Regions from separate parts of the Bradyrhizobium sp. Kon69 genome, predicted to be linked through region 2. Evidence: riboswitches for the same ligand, from Rfam matches in the RefSeq annotation. Region 2 holds a riboswitch; each other region holds the start of a gene.
What was found. Region 2 has a riboswitch for S-adenosylmethionine ahead of metX (homoserine O-acetyltransferase MetX). Riboswitches for the same ligand answer to the same signal wherever they lie in the genome.

Region 1: it holds a riboswitch for S-adenosylmethionine, as region 2 does, so the genes downstream of both, AC0L3U_RS26815 (O-succinylhomoserine sulfhydrylase) here and metX (homoserine O-acetyltransferase MetX) in region 2, are expected to answer to the same signal.
Region 3: it holds a riboswitch for S-adenosylmethionine, as region 2 does, so the genes downstream of both, AC0L3U_RS14905 (hypothetical protein) here and metX (homoserine O-acetyltransferase MetX) in region 2, are expected to answer to the same signal.

The regions. Positions count from the first base shown of each region.
Region 1 is NZ_JBVVOS010000022.1:32,533-36,776, forward strand. Features, by position in the region: gene AC0L3U_RS26815 (O-succinylhomoserine sulfhydrylase) at 1-825, opposite strand, end outside; SAM riboswitch at 895-974, opposite strand; gene AC0L3U_RS26820 (2'-deoxycytidine 5'-triphosphate deaminase) at 1,055-2,191, shown strand; gene AC0L3U_RS26825 (PAS domain-containing protein) at 2,297-2,707, shown strand; gene AC0L3U_RS26830 (hypothetical protein) at 2,847-3,899, shown strand.
Region 2 is NZ_JBVVOS010000003.1:399,227-403,470, reverse strand. Features, by position in the region: gene hisC (histidinol-phosphate transaminase) at 1-644, opposite strand, end outside; gene AC0L3U_RS06305 (chorismate mutase) at 679-1,527, opposite strand; SAM riboswitch at 1,731-1,810, shown strand; gene metX (homoserine O-acetyltransferase MetX) at 1,902-3,101, shown strand; gene metW (methionine biosynthesis protein MetW) at 3,115-3,777, shown strand; gene AC0L3U_RS06290 (alpha/beta fold hydrolase) at 3,901-4,244, opposite strand, start outside.
Region 3 is NZ_JBVVOS010000010.1:2,747-6,990, forward strand. Features, by position in the region: gene AC0L3U_RS14900 (Z1 domain-containing protein) at 1-1,214, shown strand, start outside; gene AC0L3U_RS14905 (hypothetical protein) at 1,528-1,956, opposite strand; SAM-I-IV-variant riboswitch at 1,991-2,089, opposite strand; gene AC0L3U_RS14910 (putative PDDEXK endonuclease) at 3,968-4,244, shown strand, end outside.

The DNA of each region.
Region 1 (4,244 bases), on a different contig from region 2:
CGCCGCCGTCTCGGTCTGCGCGCGCACGCGCACGGCGAGCGTCTCCAGACCCTTGAGCAGGACCCAGGCGTTGAACGGCGAGATCGATGGGCCGGTCTGGCGCATGAAATTGTGGATGTGCTCGGCGATGAACGCTTCCGAGGACAGGATGATGCCGCCAAGACAGCGGCCCTGGCCGTCGATGTGCTTGGTCGCGGAATAGACCACGACGTCGGCGCCGAGCGCGAGCGGGCTCTGCCAGATCGGGGTGGCGAACACGTTGTCGACGACGAGCCGCGCGCCGCCGCTGTGCGCGATCTCGGCAATGCCGGGAATGTCGAGCACGTCGAGCGTCGGGTTGGTCGGGCTCTCCAGGAAGAACGTCTTGGTGTTCGGCTTCATGGCGCGCTGCCATTGGTCGAGATCGAGGCCGTCGACCAGCGTGGTCTCGATGCCGTAGCGCGGCAGCAAATCCTGCACGACGTAGAGACACGAGCCGAACAGCGCGCGCGAGGCCACGACGTGATCGCCGGCCTTGAGCGGCGCCAGGATCGCGGTCGTCACCGCCGCCATGCCGGTCGCCGCCGAACGTGCCGCCTCGGCGCCCTCGAGCTCGATCATGCGCCGCTCGAACATCGAGATGGTCGGATTGGAGTAGCGTGAATAGATGAAGCCGGGGTCCTCGCCCTTGAACCGCGCCTCGCACTCCTCGGCGCTGTTGTAGACGTAGCCCTGGGTCAGGAACAGCGACTCCGACGTCTCGCCATATTGCGAGCGTAAGGTGCCGGAATGAACCAGGCGAGTTTCGGGACGGTAGTGGGCGGTTGGCGCCGGGGACTTCGACATAGGACCTCCTGAAGTGACCATCGAAATGGTCACAAAAAAACCGGCCTGGAATATTTCCACGGGCCGGGATCACAGAGGTCCCCGGCCTGTTTAGCGACTTATTTAACGTGGCTGCAAGCCGGCCGGCTCAAATCACCACGGGATAAGTCATGCTCATATTCCGCAATGCCCTTTCCGTCAAGACGTCCATCGGATAGCCGTAAAACGCTCATATTTCCCGCATGTCGGGATGTGTTTGATCCCTGATGAGGACCCCGGGTTGACGTTCACGGTCGCCGCCGACGCCAATGGTATCCTGCCCGACCGCATGATCGCGGCGATGGCGGAGGGCGGTCTCATCCTGCCCGCTTACGACTTCGTCGAAAGCCAGATCCAGCCGGCGAGCCTCGATTTGCGCCTCGGCGACATCGCCTATCGCGTTCGCGCCAGCTTCCTGCCCGGTCCCGGCGCCACCGTCGCCGAGCGCATCGACGAGTTGAAGCTGCACGAGTTCAGCCTCGCCGACGGCGCGGTGCTGGAGACCAACTGCGTCTACATCGTGCCGCTGCTCGAAAGTCTCGCGCTGCCGCCGGAGATCGTCGCGGCCGCCAACCCGAAAAGCTCGACCGGACGGCTCGACGTCTTCACCCGCGTGATCGCCGACGGCACCCGCCGCTTCGACATGATCGGTGCCGGCTATCACGGTCCGCTCTATGCTGAGATCAGCCCGAAGACGTTCCCGGTGCTGGTCAGCGAGGGCTCGCGCCTGAGCCAGGTGCGCTTCCGTACCGGCGATGCCATCCTCAACATCGACGACCTCGAGGCGCTGCATGCGACCGAGCGTCTGGTCGATATCGACGATGCCGATCTCACCGGCGGCGTCGCCGTCTCGGTTGATCTTTCCGGCGAAAAGAGCGGCGGCTTCGTCGGCTACCGCGCCAAGCGCCACACCGGCGTCATCGACGTCGATCGCCGCGCCGGCTATTCCGTCGAGGAGTTCTGGGAGCCGATCTCGGCCCGCCCCGACGGCAGCCTGATCCTCGATCCCGGCGAGTTCTATATCCTCGCGTCGAAAGAGGCCGTGCAGGTGCCGCCCGATTACGCCGCGGAGATGGTACCGTTCGATCCGTTGGTCGGCGAGTTCCGCGTGCACTACGCCGGGTTCTTCGATCCCGGCTTCGGCTATGCCGGCGCCGGCGGGCTGGGGTCGCGCGCCGTGCTCGAAGTGCGCTCGCGCGAGGTGCCGTTCATCCTCGAGCACGGCCAGATCGTCGGCCGCCTCGTCTACGAGAAGATGCTGGCCCGCCCCGACGCCATGTACGGCCAGCGCATCGGCTCGAACTATCAGGCCCAGGGGCTGAAGCTGAGCAAGCATTTCCGGGTGTAGCGATCATCCGTCGCCCGGATGGAGCGCAAGCGTCATCCGGGAAAGTCTCACTTGTGGCACGATCCCGGCTTACGCTGTGCTCCATCCGGGCCACCAGGTGCTGACATGACCAATCCATCCCAACTCGACGCAAACATCCTCGACGACGTCGCCGATGCGCTGATCTACTCGGATCGCTCCGGCACCATCATGCGCTGGAATCGCGCATCGTCCGCACTGTTCGGCTTCTCCGTGGACGAAGCGCTGGGCCAGAATCTCGACCTGATCATTCCCGAACATCTGCGCGCCGCGCATTGGAAAGGCTTCGAGGCCGCGCTTGCCAGCGGCGCGATGAAGCTTGCGGGCAAGCCGACACTGACCCGCGCGCTGCACAAGGACGGACGCAAGCTCTACATCGAGATGACCTTCGCGCTGGTACGGGACGCCGCTGGAGTGGTGCAGGGATCGGTGGCGATGGCGCGTGACGTCACCGAGCGCGTCGAGCGCGAGCGGGCCGCCAAGGCTTCGCAAAATTAAGCCTGCGCAAAACTAAGCCTGCGCAAACTTCGTGATGCGGAATTGGCGAGCCGGCGTGCAGGGCGCCCTGCGTGCGGCTCAGCTTGTCCGACACCGGCTGCAGTGACACACTCGATCAAAACAACGATCGGGAGCGAACATGACCGCCGCATCTGACCCCGCGCAGGAAGCTCAGTGGAAACGCTGGCGCGCGGTTGCCGATCTCTATCACGCCTATTTCACCGGCCTGATCCTCACCGTGGTCACGCGTCGCGGCACGGCGGATGCTGCGGAGTTCGTCTTTCGCGTGTTCCGCCGCCAGCAGCAGGAGCGCTTCCTGCCGGGGCTGGAGAAGCTCGGGCTGAGCCATCTGCCGCCAGCAGTCGCAGCCGCGCAATATCACTACCTCTCGAACTGGATCGGCGGCGTGCACGTCGAATACATGTATGAGAGCGATCGCAAAGCCTGGATCCGCTATCCGCCGCCGCGCTGGATCTGGAAAGGCACTGCCATCTGCGGCGTGCCGGGCGAAGTCTCGCGCGCGATGCTGCGCGGCTGGCACGCCAACAACGGCGTGGCGCTCGGCGATACCAGATTGGGGTTCGTCTGCACCAAGCAGAGCGTCGACGGCCAGGATGGGCTCGAAGGCTACTATTACCAATATGACCAACCGCTCGAGCTCGACCAGCGCCTCGTGTTCGCACGGCATCTCGAAGCGCCGCTGTTCGATGCAGCCGCGGCTCCGGCCTTGCCGGTCGCAAGCTGGCCAAGACCGCGACTGGAAAAAGCCTATCGCAATTATGCGATGGAATATGTGCGCACCGCCGCACCCGTGATGGTGCAGCTGTTCGGCCCGGAGGATGCCGGCTATCTCCTGCACCTCACGGGCAAGCTGATCGGGATGCAATATTTCGACGAGGTCGCTGCGGCGCTGTCGATGGGCCGCGGCGGTGCGAGCGAATTCGCGACGTTCCTCAACGCGCTGTTGGTCGCGCAGGACGATGCGTCTGAGACGACGCGATCCGAAGGCACGTTCGAAATCCGTCAGCAGAGCTGGAGGTTGATGGACGACGTCGCCGATCACCACCCAGCTTGCGCCAAGGTGTTGGCGGGGTTGTTCGAAGGGCTCGCGGCCGGATGCGGGCGGCACATCGGCGTGCACCTGTCCCCGACAACGGGCGGCCGTCCGCCATTGCTCTGGACGATTGGGTAGACGACGGCCGCCACGGCACCTTCACCTCGCCCCGCTTGCGGGGAGAGGTCGGATTGCATCGAAGATGCAATCCGGGTGAGGGGGAGTCTCCGCGAGGGCAGACGTCACCGAATTTGCTGAAGCAGCCCCTCACCCAACCCTCTCAGCGCGAGCGAAGCTCGTCGCGGCCCCGTAAGAACGGGGAGAGGGAAAAGAAAGAGGAGTCCAATTCCTCCACGAAATGCGCTGCCGCAGGGCACGCCTGCACCTGGCGCAGGAGGAATCGCTGCGTGTCGTGCTAACAAGCCTCTCGTTGCGCCCTGAGCGCGAACCAATTCATTGGCACACCTAAGCATTGCTGCGCCG
Region 2 (4,244 bases):
ACGACCGTGTTCTCGGTGGTCGCCACCAGCTCGATCCCCATCTCGTAATCGTTGCGCGAGACGTAGTCGCAATAGGCTGCGTCCAGCACCAGCAGCACGTGCGAGGGCAGGCCGGCGCGCAGGCGCTTGACCTCGTCGAACGGCACGTAGGTTCCGGTCGGGTTGTTGGGGTTGGCGAGCCAGACCAGCTTTGTCTTCGGCGTCACCGCCTTGAGGATGGCGTCGACATCGCAGGTGAGGTTCTTCTCGGCCGCGATGACATTCTTCGCGCCGACCGCCATGGTGGCGATCGGGTAGACCAGGAAGCCGTGCGTGGTCGAGATCGCCTCGTCGCCGTGGCTGAGATAGGTGTGGGCGAGCAGATTGAGGATCTCGTCCGAGCCGGCGCCGCAGATGATGCGGTTGGGGTCGAGCCCGAAGGTGCGCCCGATCGCTTCGCGCAGCACGCGCGAGGTCCCTTCCGGATAGTCTTCCAGATGATCCGCCACGTTCTTGAACGCCTCCATCGCCTTCGGCGAGGGCCCGAACGGCGTCTCGTTGGCCGAGAGCTTGAACACCTTGCGGCCGGGCTCTGCCACCGGAGTCTTGCCGGGCGTGTAGGGCGCAATATCGAGAATGCCGGGATTTGGCACGGGGCGGGACATCTTCAACTCCGGACTGGCTTAAGCGGTTCGCGACTTACGATTTCGACCCGGTCGGGGGCACCGTATAGCGCGTTGCGTGGCTGCCGACGAGGGCCGTGGAGCGCACCGAGGCCCCCGCTTCGATCAGGGCAGCCTTGATTTTGTCGAGGCTGCTCGTCGCGGTGACCGAGACCAGCAGCGCGGCGCCGTCGAAGGCGGTGTCAGGCACCGCCACGATCTCGGCGAGCGGCGACAGGGCGCGTGCGACCTCGGCGTTCCACCCTGACACGCGGACGCTGAAGGTCTCGACCTCCGTCACCAGCGCGCTGTCGGCGACGCGCGAGACTGCGAACACGGGCAACGCCGCCGGATGGTCGGCGCGCTCGACGAAGGGCAGTCGCGCGATGATCTTTGGCGCGCCGGCTTCTTCCAGCGACAGCCACCACGGCGTGCGGCTCGAAGTCGCCGAGACCAGCGCCAGATCGCCCTTGGACTTCGCGACGGCCTCGACCGCCGCCTGCGCGCTGAAATGCGCGACATAAGGCACCGTGAAGCCGAAATGGAATCGCGCGGAATCGCGCATGGCCGGCTCGCTCGCCGAGATGTCGGCGTGGACCGAGAACGGGGCCTGGACATAGGTGAAGGTCGCGATGATGACGCGCCAGATGCTCTCGACCGTGTCGAGCGGCAGGATGCCGCGATGGCGCTGCACGAGGTCGCGCATCATGGAGGCCTCACGTGCCGGGCGGAACGCCGAGCCGACCTCCTGGGTCTGCTTCACCTGGATCAGGCGGTCGATGATGTCGCCGCGCTGCATCAGCAGGCGATGCATGCCCTCGTCGATCGCGTCGATCTCCTTGCGCAATTCCTGGAGCGATGGTGGCGCGGGCGGACGTTGGGACATGTCTGTGAGGTGCTGTTGCGAGGCGTTCAATGCGGATCAGTCGAGCTGTCACCGCTGTGATGGATATCCTGATTAGGCAGTCGGGGCTGCGAAAGCAAAGAGAAATGCAAAGGGAAATCGGGCCCTTTCCGCCCGTGGCGCGACAGGCGAATTTGGCTGATCCGGGCCGCGACTTGACGAAAACCGTCCGAGACGGTAGTTTTTACCCGTTCCGTGGTCATTTGAGCCGGCCGGCTTGCAGCCACGTTAAAAAACTCGCTAAACAGGCCGGGGACCCTTTCGATCCCGGCCGAACCTATCGTTCAGGCCGGGTTTTTCATGGCCTGATGTCAGTCGCGATCGGACCCCGATCGCAAACGAGTCAGTGGTCAGAGATGGGCATCAAGCCAATTCCCAGTCCCGCGATCAGCGCCGACGAGCGCTCGCACGAAGTCGATCATCCGAGCTCCCAGGTCGCACGCTTCGGTGCCGACCAGCCGCTGCCGCTTGATTGCGGCGTCGATCTCACCCCGTTCCAGATCGCATACCAGACCTATGGCGAGCTCAATGCCGAGCGGTCCAACGCAATCCTGATCTGCCATGCGCTGACGCTCGACCAGCACGTCGCCAATGTGCACCCGCTGACCGGTAAGCCGGGCTGGTGGGAAATCATGGTGGGGCCCGGCCGCCCGCTCGACACCAATAAGTATTTCATCATCTGCTCGAACGTCATCGGCGGCTGCATGGGCTCGACCGGCCCCGCGTCGACCAATCCGGCGACCGGCAAAGTGTGGGGCCTGGATTTTCCGATCATCACCATCCCCGACATGGTGCGAGCCCAGGCCATGCTGCTCGACCGCCTCGGCATCGATACGCTGCTCTGCGTCGTCGGAGGCTCGATGGGCGGCATGCAGGTGCTGCAATGGACCGCGGCCTATCCGCATCGCGTCTTCTCCGCGCTCCCGACCGCATGCAGCACGCGCCATTCGGCGCAGAATATCGCCTTCCACGAACTCGGCCGGCAGGCGGTGATGGCCGATCCGGAATGGCATGGCGGACGCTACGTTGATCACGGCACCCATCCGCATCGCGGCCTCGCCGTCGCCCGCATGGCCGGGCACATCACCTATCTCTCCGACGCAGCGCTGCATCGCAAATTCGGACGGCGGATGCAGGACCGCGAGCTGCCGACCTTCTCGTTCGACGCCGACTTCCAGGTCGAGTCCTATCTGCGCTACCAGGGCTCGTCCTTTGTCGAACGCTTCGACGCCAACTCCTATCTCTATCTGACCCGCGCGATGGACTATTTCGACATCGCCGGCGACCATGGCGGCGTGCTGGCGAAGGCGTTCGCGGGAATCCAGACCCGGTTCTGCGTGGTCTCCTTCACCAGCGACTGGCTGTTCCCGACCTCGGAATCGCGGGCGCTGGTGCACGCGCTGAACGCGTCGAGCGCGCGGGTGTCGTTCGCCGAGATCGAGACCGATCGCGGTCACGACGCGTTCCTGCTCGACGTGCCCGAGTTCTTCGACATCGCCCGTGCGTTCTTGCAGTCGGCAGGCAAGGCGCGCGGGCTCACCGCCAAGAAAGCTTAAAGGACGGCTAGTCATGTCTGTACAGGAAGCGCTGCCGCTCGGCGGCCTTGCGACCGGGCAGCCCGGCGATTTTCGCGCCGACCATGTGCTGGTGGCCGAGATGGTCAAGCCGGGCTCGAAAGTGCTCGACGTCGGGTGTGGCGAGGGCGACCTGCTCCAGCTGCTGGAAACCCGCGGCATCGACGGCCGCGGCATCGAGCTGTCGCGCGAGGGCGTCAACCGCTGCGTCGCCAAGGGTCTTGCGGTGGTGCAGGGCGATGCCGACACCGACCTCGTGAATTATCCGGATGACGCCTTTGACTACGTGATCCTGTCGCAAACCTTGCAGGCGACGCGGCAGCCCAAGGTCGTGCTCGAGAATCTCTTGCGCATCGGCCGCCGCGCCATCGTGTCGTTCCCGAATTTCGGCTTCTGGAAGATGCGGCTCCAACTCCTGATCGGCGGCCACATGCCGCGCACGGAGAACCTGCCGGCAAGCTGGTATGACACCGCCAACATCCATTTCTGCACCATCAAGGATTTCGTCGAGCTCTGCGACGCGATCGACGTCAAGATGGAACGTGCCGAGGCGCTCGACCTCTACGGCCGCCCGCTGCGGCTGCGGATGCCGTGGTGGGTGTGGAATCTGTTCGGCGAGCAGGGTGTGTTCTTGCTGACGCGAGGCGGCAGGAAGTAGGTCCGCCCGTAGCCCGGATGGAGCGCAGCGCAATCCGGGATTCTATCCGCGGACGCGAAGGCCCCGGATTACGCTTTCGCTCCATCCGGGCTACGCGACGGAGCGTGTGGCGACGCCGTCGCGCTAATGCGCCGCCAGTGACCTCGGATCGCGCGCTGGCCATCTTCCCGCTTCCACCAGCGTGACGAACCGTTCCACCGTTTCGTTGAACAGCGCGGGCTCTTCGAGATTGAGCACGTGGCCGGACTTCGGAAACATGGCGAGCCCTGCCGCAGGCAGATGCTTCTTCAGGAACAGGCTTGCGCCCACGCACGGATCGTCCTCGTCGCCGCAGATGATGAGTGCTGGCGTCGTGGCGGCTCTGATCGCGTCCGTCATCGTAAAGATCGAGGGACGTCCCGCCTGGAAGCCGCGCATCGTCCGCGCCGATCCCTTGGCGTCGTGCCGCGCCAGGGCAGCGTAGAAAT
Region 3 (4,244 bases), on a different contig from region 2:
ACTCGTTTCTTCTGCATTCGGAGCCCGGCCGAGAAGCCCATGCGTGGCAGGAGACAATTACTCGAACGATGGTCGCAAAGCTGTCTTCGGTCGCCGCCCATGGTGATCCTATCTTCACTCATCTCATAACCGCATCGCATGCGGACTTATCGCGATCTTTGGCGCTCGATGCTAAGCCCATCCCGCAACTGTCGGATATTCTTATAGCCACTGCCAACGCGCTGCGAGACGAACATGTAACGATTACAAAGGTCAATTCCGACGATGATGTTGCCTCCTTACTGGATGACTCGGGCCAATTGAAGTTGAGAAGCCCGCTCAACGTTTTCATTGGAGGTCAGGTACTCGATCGCGGGGTTACGTTGTCGAGTTTAATCGGATTTTACTATGGCCGGCGACCCAATAAATTCCAGCAGGACACCGTGCTTCAGCATTCCCGTATGTACGGCTATCGTCGAGCCGAGTTGGCAGTCACAAGATTTTATACGTCGCGGACGATACGTTACGCGATGGAGCAAATGGAGGAATTCGATACTTCACTGCGCGAGACGGTTGAGGCGGGCGGCGACCGAGCAATTCAATTCATTCGCAAGGCTACGGACGGATCGATCGTGCCGTGCAGCCCAAATAAGATTTTGGTGGCAACTACGCAGACTCTGCGACCCAACAAGCGGCTGCTGCCGATCGGGTTCCAGAGCGGATATCGCACAGGGGCGCGTGGCATAGGAGCAACCATCGAGGCCTTGGACGCCAGCATCGAAGCGGTATGCGGTTTCAATGGCGAACGTCCGACGCTGGTACCGCTTAAAACAGCAACCTACTTGTTGGATCAAATCAGGCCCACTCTAGAATTTGAGGATGATGAAACGCCGGACTTTGATTGGCCTGCTGCGGAGGCCGCACTCACTCATCTGAGCCATCAAGCGATCAACCCCAGCGATCGTGGCAAAGTGTGGCTCTGGGCTGCAACGGACAGAAACTCCTCGCGTCTTGCAAGCGCCAGTTCACATGCGACTTTCATCGAAACGCCGGATTCCGAACGAACCGAAGGACAGCTCGCAAAGCAGTTCGCGGTCCAACAACCCATCCTTTTCTTGCTGCGACAAAACGGCAACGAAGATAAGGGATGGAGAGGCACCCCGTTTTACTGGCCTGTCATTCGCGCGCAAACTCAAACGCCGACCGCGATTTATACGGCAAAAACGATAGATTAGGCGGCGCTGCTGACCTCTCATGAGCCTTGCCGCCCAAATCGGAGCTTCGCGGCGACTTGCTACTAGATATGGTCTCCTTGGACGCGGGGGACGATTGAAAAAGAAGGCCATGGGTAGCCAGCTATGCAAGATTGGATGCTGCCACGAATTACTGACTACTGGGACCAACGAGTTCGGGCCATAGACCGTCTATCACGGGCATTAACGGCGATTCCTTCATCTGACTACCTTGGAGAGATGGCCTTGTTGCGGGCGGCAATTGCCCGTCACGTTGGCGTTCTCACAGATCAGGACCTGATCATGGCCGCCGTAGTCATGGCCGCTGCTCGGGCTTGCTGCGGCTGATCTCGTCGATCAGCACCGATTCAGCGCCCCACACGGTGGCCGGCGTTTGGAGGAACCGCACTCCCGTCCCCTCGCGATCGGGATAGGGAAAGCCCACCAGGTCATCGAACGAGATCAGGCTGGCATTGTAGTGCCGATGCTGAAGATTCAGCGCCTCCGACAGCGAGTTGAGCAGGTAGGTCTTGCCAGTACCCGACGCACCGATCAACAGCAGCGGATCCCCGGTGACCAGCGCAGCGAGGATGACCGGCTCGATCTCGCCGAAGCCATAGACCCCTAGCGCGGTAAGATATGGACCGGAATTGCGGGCCGGCAGCGCGCTCGGCTCCTTCTTCTCGCAAATTTCCACAACGGATTGACCAGCCTTCGCGCGAAGACCCGACCGACGATTTGACATAAAAAACCCCGAGATTGCACACGCATCTGGAGGGCTGGCGACCTACTGTTGCCCTTGCGGGCCACATCGTCGTGCCACCGTTGCCGGTCAAGGCTGGTTGGCGGGACCGTCAGGTCCTCTCAGGATGCAAAATCAGCGTTAGCATGCCGTTATCGAATGTCAAAACGAAAGTCAGGTCGCGCGGCGGATCCAGAATTGGCCGAGGTACGTGGACAGGGGACCTTCAGCAAGGCAATCTGTCGAAAAAAGGCTGCACCTCATTTCGATCAGTCGCGTCCAAAGGATCCGGCCACATTGTTGGCGTTCAGCACGCCGATGCCGCTTGGATAGCGGTCCCTTCTTTTGCAATTTCAATTAGTTCCGATCATCTGGACGTTCTTGATCGCCATCTATACTTCTTCAGCATCAACCAAAACGATAGTTTAAGGTCCCAGCACCTTGGCAGCGTCAGACCAACTGTTAATCTCCTCGGGGAGACGAGACCGACTATCGCTGGACGTGGCCAACATCCTGCTGGCCGAGAAACACCGTTTGGTGCTCGCCGAGGACAACTGCGTAGGCGGCCTACTCGTGCGCGGGTCATGCCGCCGTCTCGGGCCAGTGCGTTCAATGGACATAAGACTAGTGATCTCGCGTGGCGCCATGCGCATCTAATGCATTCAACGCGCTCAGAGTTTCAAAGGGAATCGATGCCGAAGGGTTTGAGTGCTTCTACGGTTAAGTCGTGGTTCCAGTATCGATGCGAGCGCAAAGTTCGATACGAGCTTTCTAGCGATGAAGAACTCGCTTCTGTTCCCATCATCAAGGACGTGCGGGAGCAAGCATGGGCCATCCTTGGTCGAGATTTCGAGGACCGTATCGTACAGCGATTAGATAAAGAGGCGGGCGTCTTAGTACCTTCTCCTGGAGATCGAGGCGGATTGTCCGAGGTTCTCGCGAGCGCTTTCATTAGAGGAAAACGGCCTGAGCGGTATGCTGCGCAGATTAATCTTCGCACAAAAGAAACCCCGGCCTTCCTTCAAGGAGCGCGCCGGCCCTTTAGACTCAATATAACCAAGCATTTTCGCGCAACCTGGGGCAACCTTAGAGCGGCCTGCGCGGCTTCAGATAGGTCCAATCACGTACAAAAAGCATACAATTGTGACAGGGGTGACGGCACGCCGGCAGGCTTCGCAAAGCTCGCCGGCGCGCGACGTGACCCGACCCGCGGCTGGGAGACACTTCGCACCTCGGCACGCCATGGCCGGCATCGACAGGGAAGCGCCCGCGATCGCGCAAACCGCGGCAGGCGTCTTCCCTGCAAACGTCTGCGTCGCGCCGTTGGCGCCGAACATTCCCCCGTGAGCTCGGCAGGGGCAGCCTACGGGGTGTTCACTACCATCGGCGCTGGAAGCTTTATCAGCCCGTTGGACAACGCGGTCGCGCGCCCTGTGCGAGCGGCTATCATCTACTAGTTTGCATGATTGAGCATGCTGCGCGAGCAGGTTATAATCTTCGACCTCGGACGGATGTTGATGACACGACCCACTGTCGAAGCGCGTTTGACGCTCAACTTGCCTGTCACAAAATTGTGAGTCCACCTCATAGAAGGGTCGATTCGCCTGCTGCGCCGAACGTCTTTAAAACACGTCAGGATGGACTGAATTTCAACTAAATGGCGAAGCGCGCTGGTCGCGGCGATCAGCTTCAGACTCTCAACTGGTAGGCGGCAAGGATTCGAGAACGTGTTCGGGGCGGACCATAATCTTCATCACTCGCGGTCGCACCCTCCGACATTCGATCAAAATCTCGAATGAGAACTTCACCTCCAAGGCAGAAAAGACGCTGCGAAGAATCCGCCGGTCGGCGGGCGACGCCAGCTTGCTTGGCGGGCGGATAGCGGCTGAGCGAATCTTCACCTTCCGACCCGGTGCACCAAAACTCGAATCCTTCCGGACGCAACATCGATCTTCTTTTAACGCCGATTAACCAGGCCGGCTTTAGTCATTTCTACAGAAACCCATCGTTTGCTATGCCGGTGACCGTCGAACACATCGGCCGTCTTGCAGGGGTAAGTGACATTCCAAGACCATCGAACAAGGCGGCGCGAAAGAAGAGGCCGCTCAAGCCCGGGCGGGGCGCGGTAAAAGGCGCGTCGTTCGAGCGGTCAGTCTGCAAGTCGCTTTCCCTCTGGGTTTCTGGAGGTCTCCACGAAGATTGGTTCTGGAGGTCCGCGATGAGCGGCGGGCGGGCGACCGTGGGTCAGAAGACGGGGAAACACCTCGCATGGCAGGCAGGAGACATCAGCC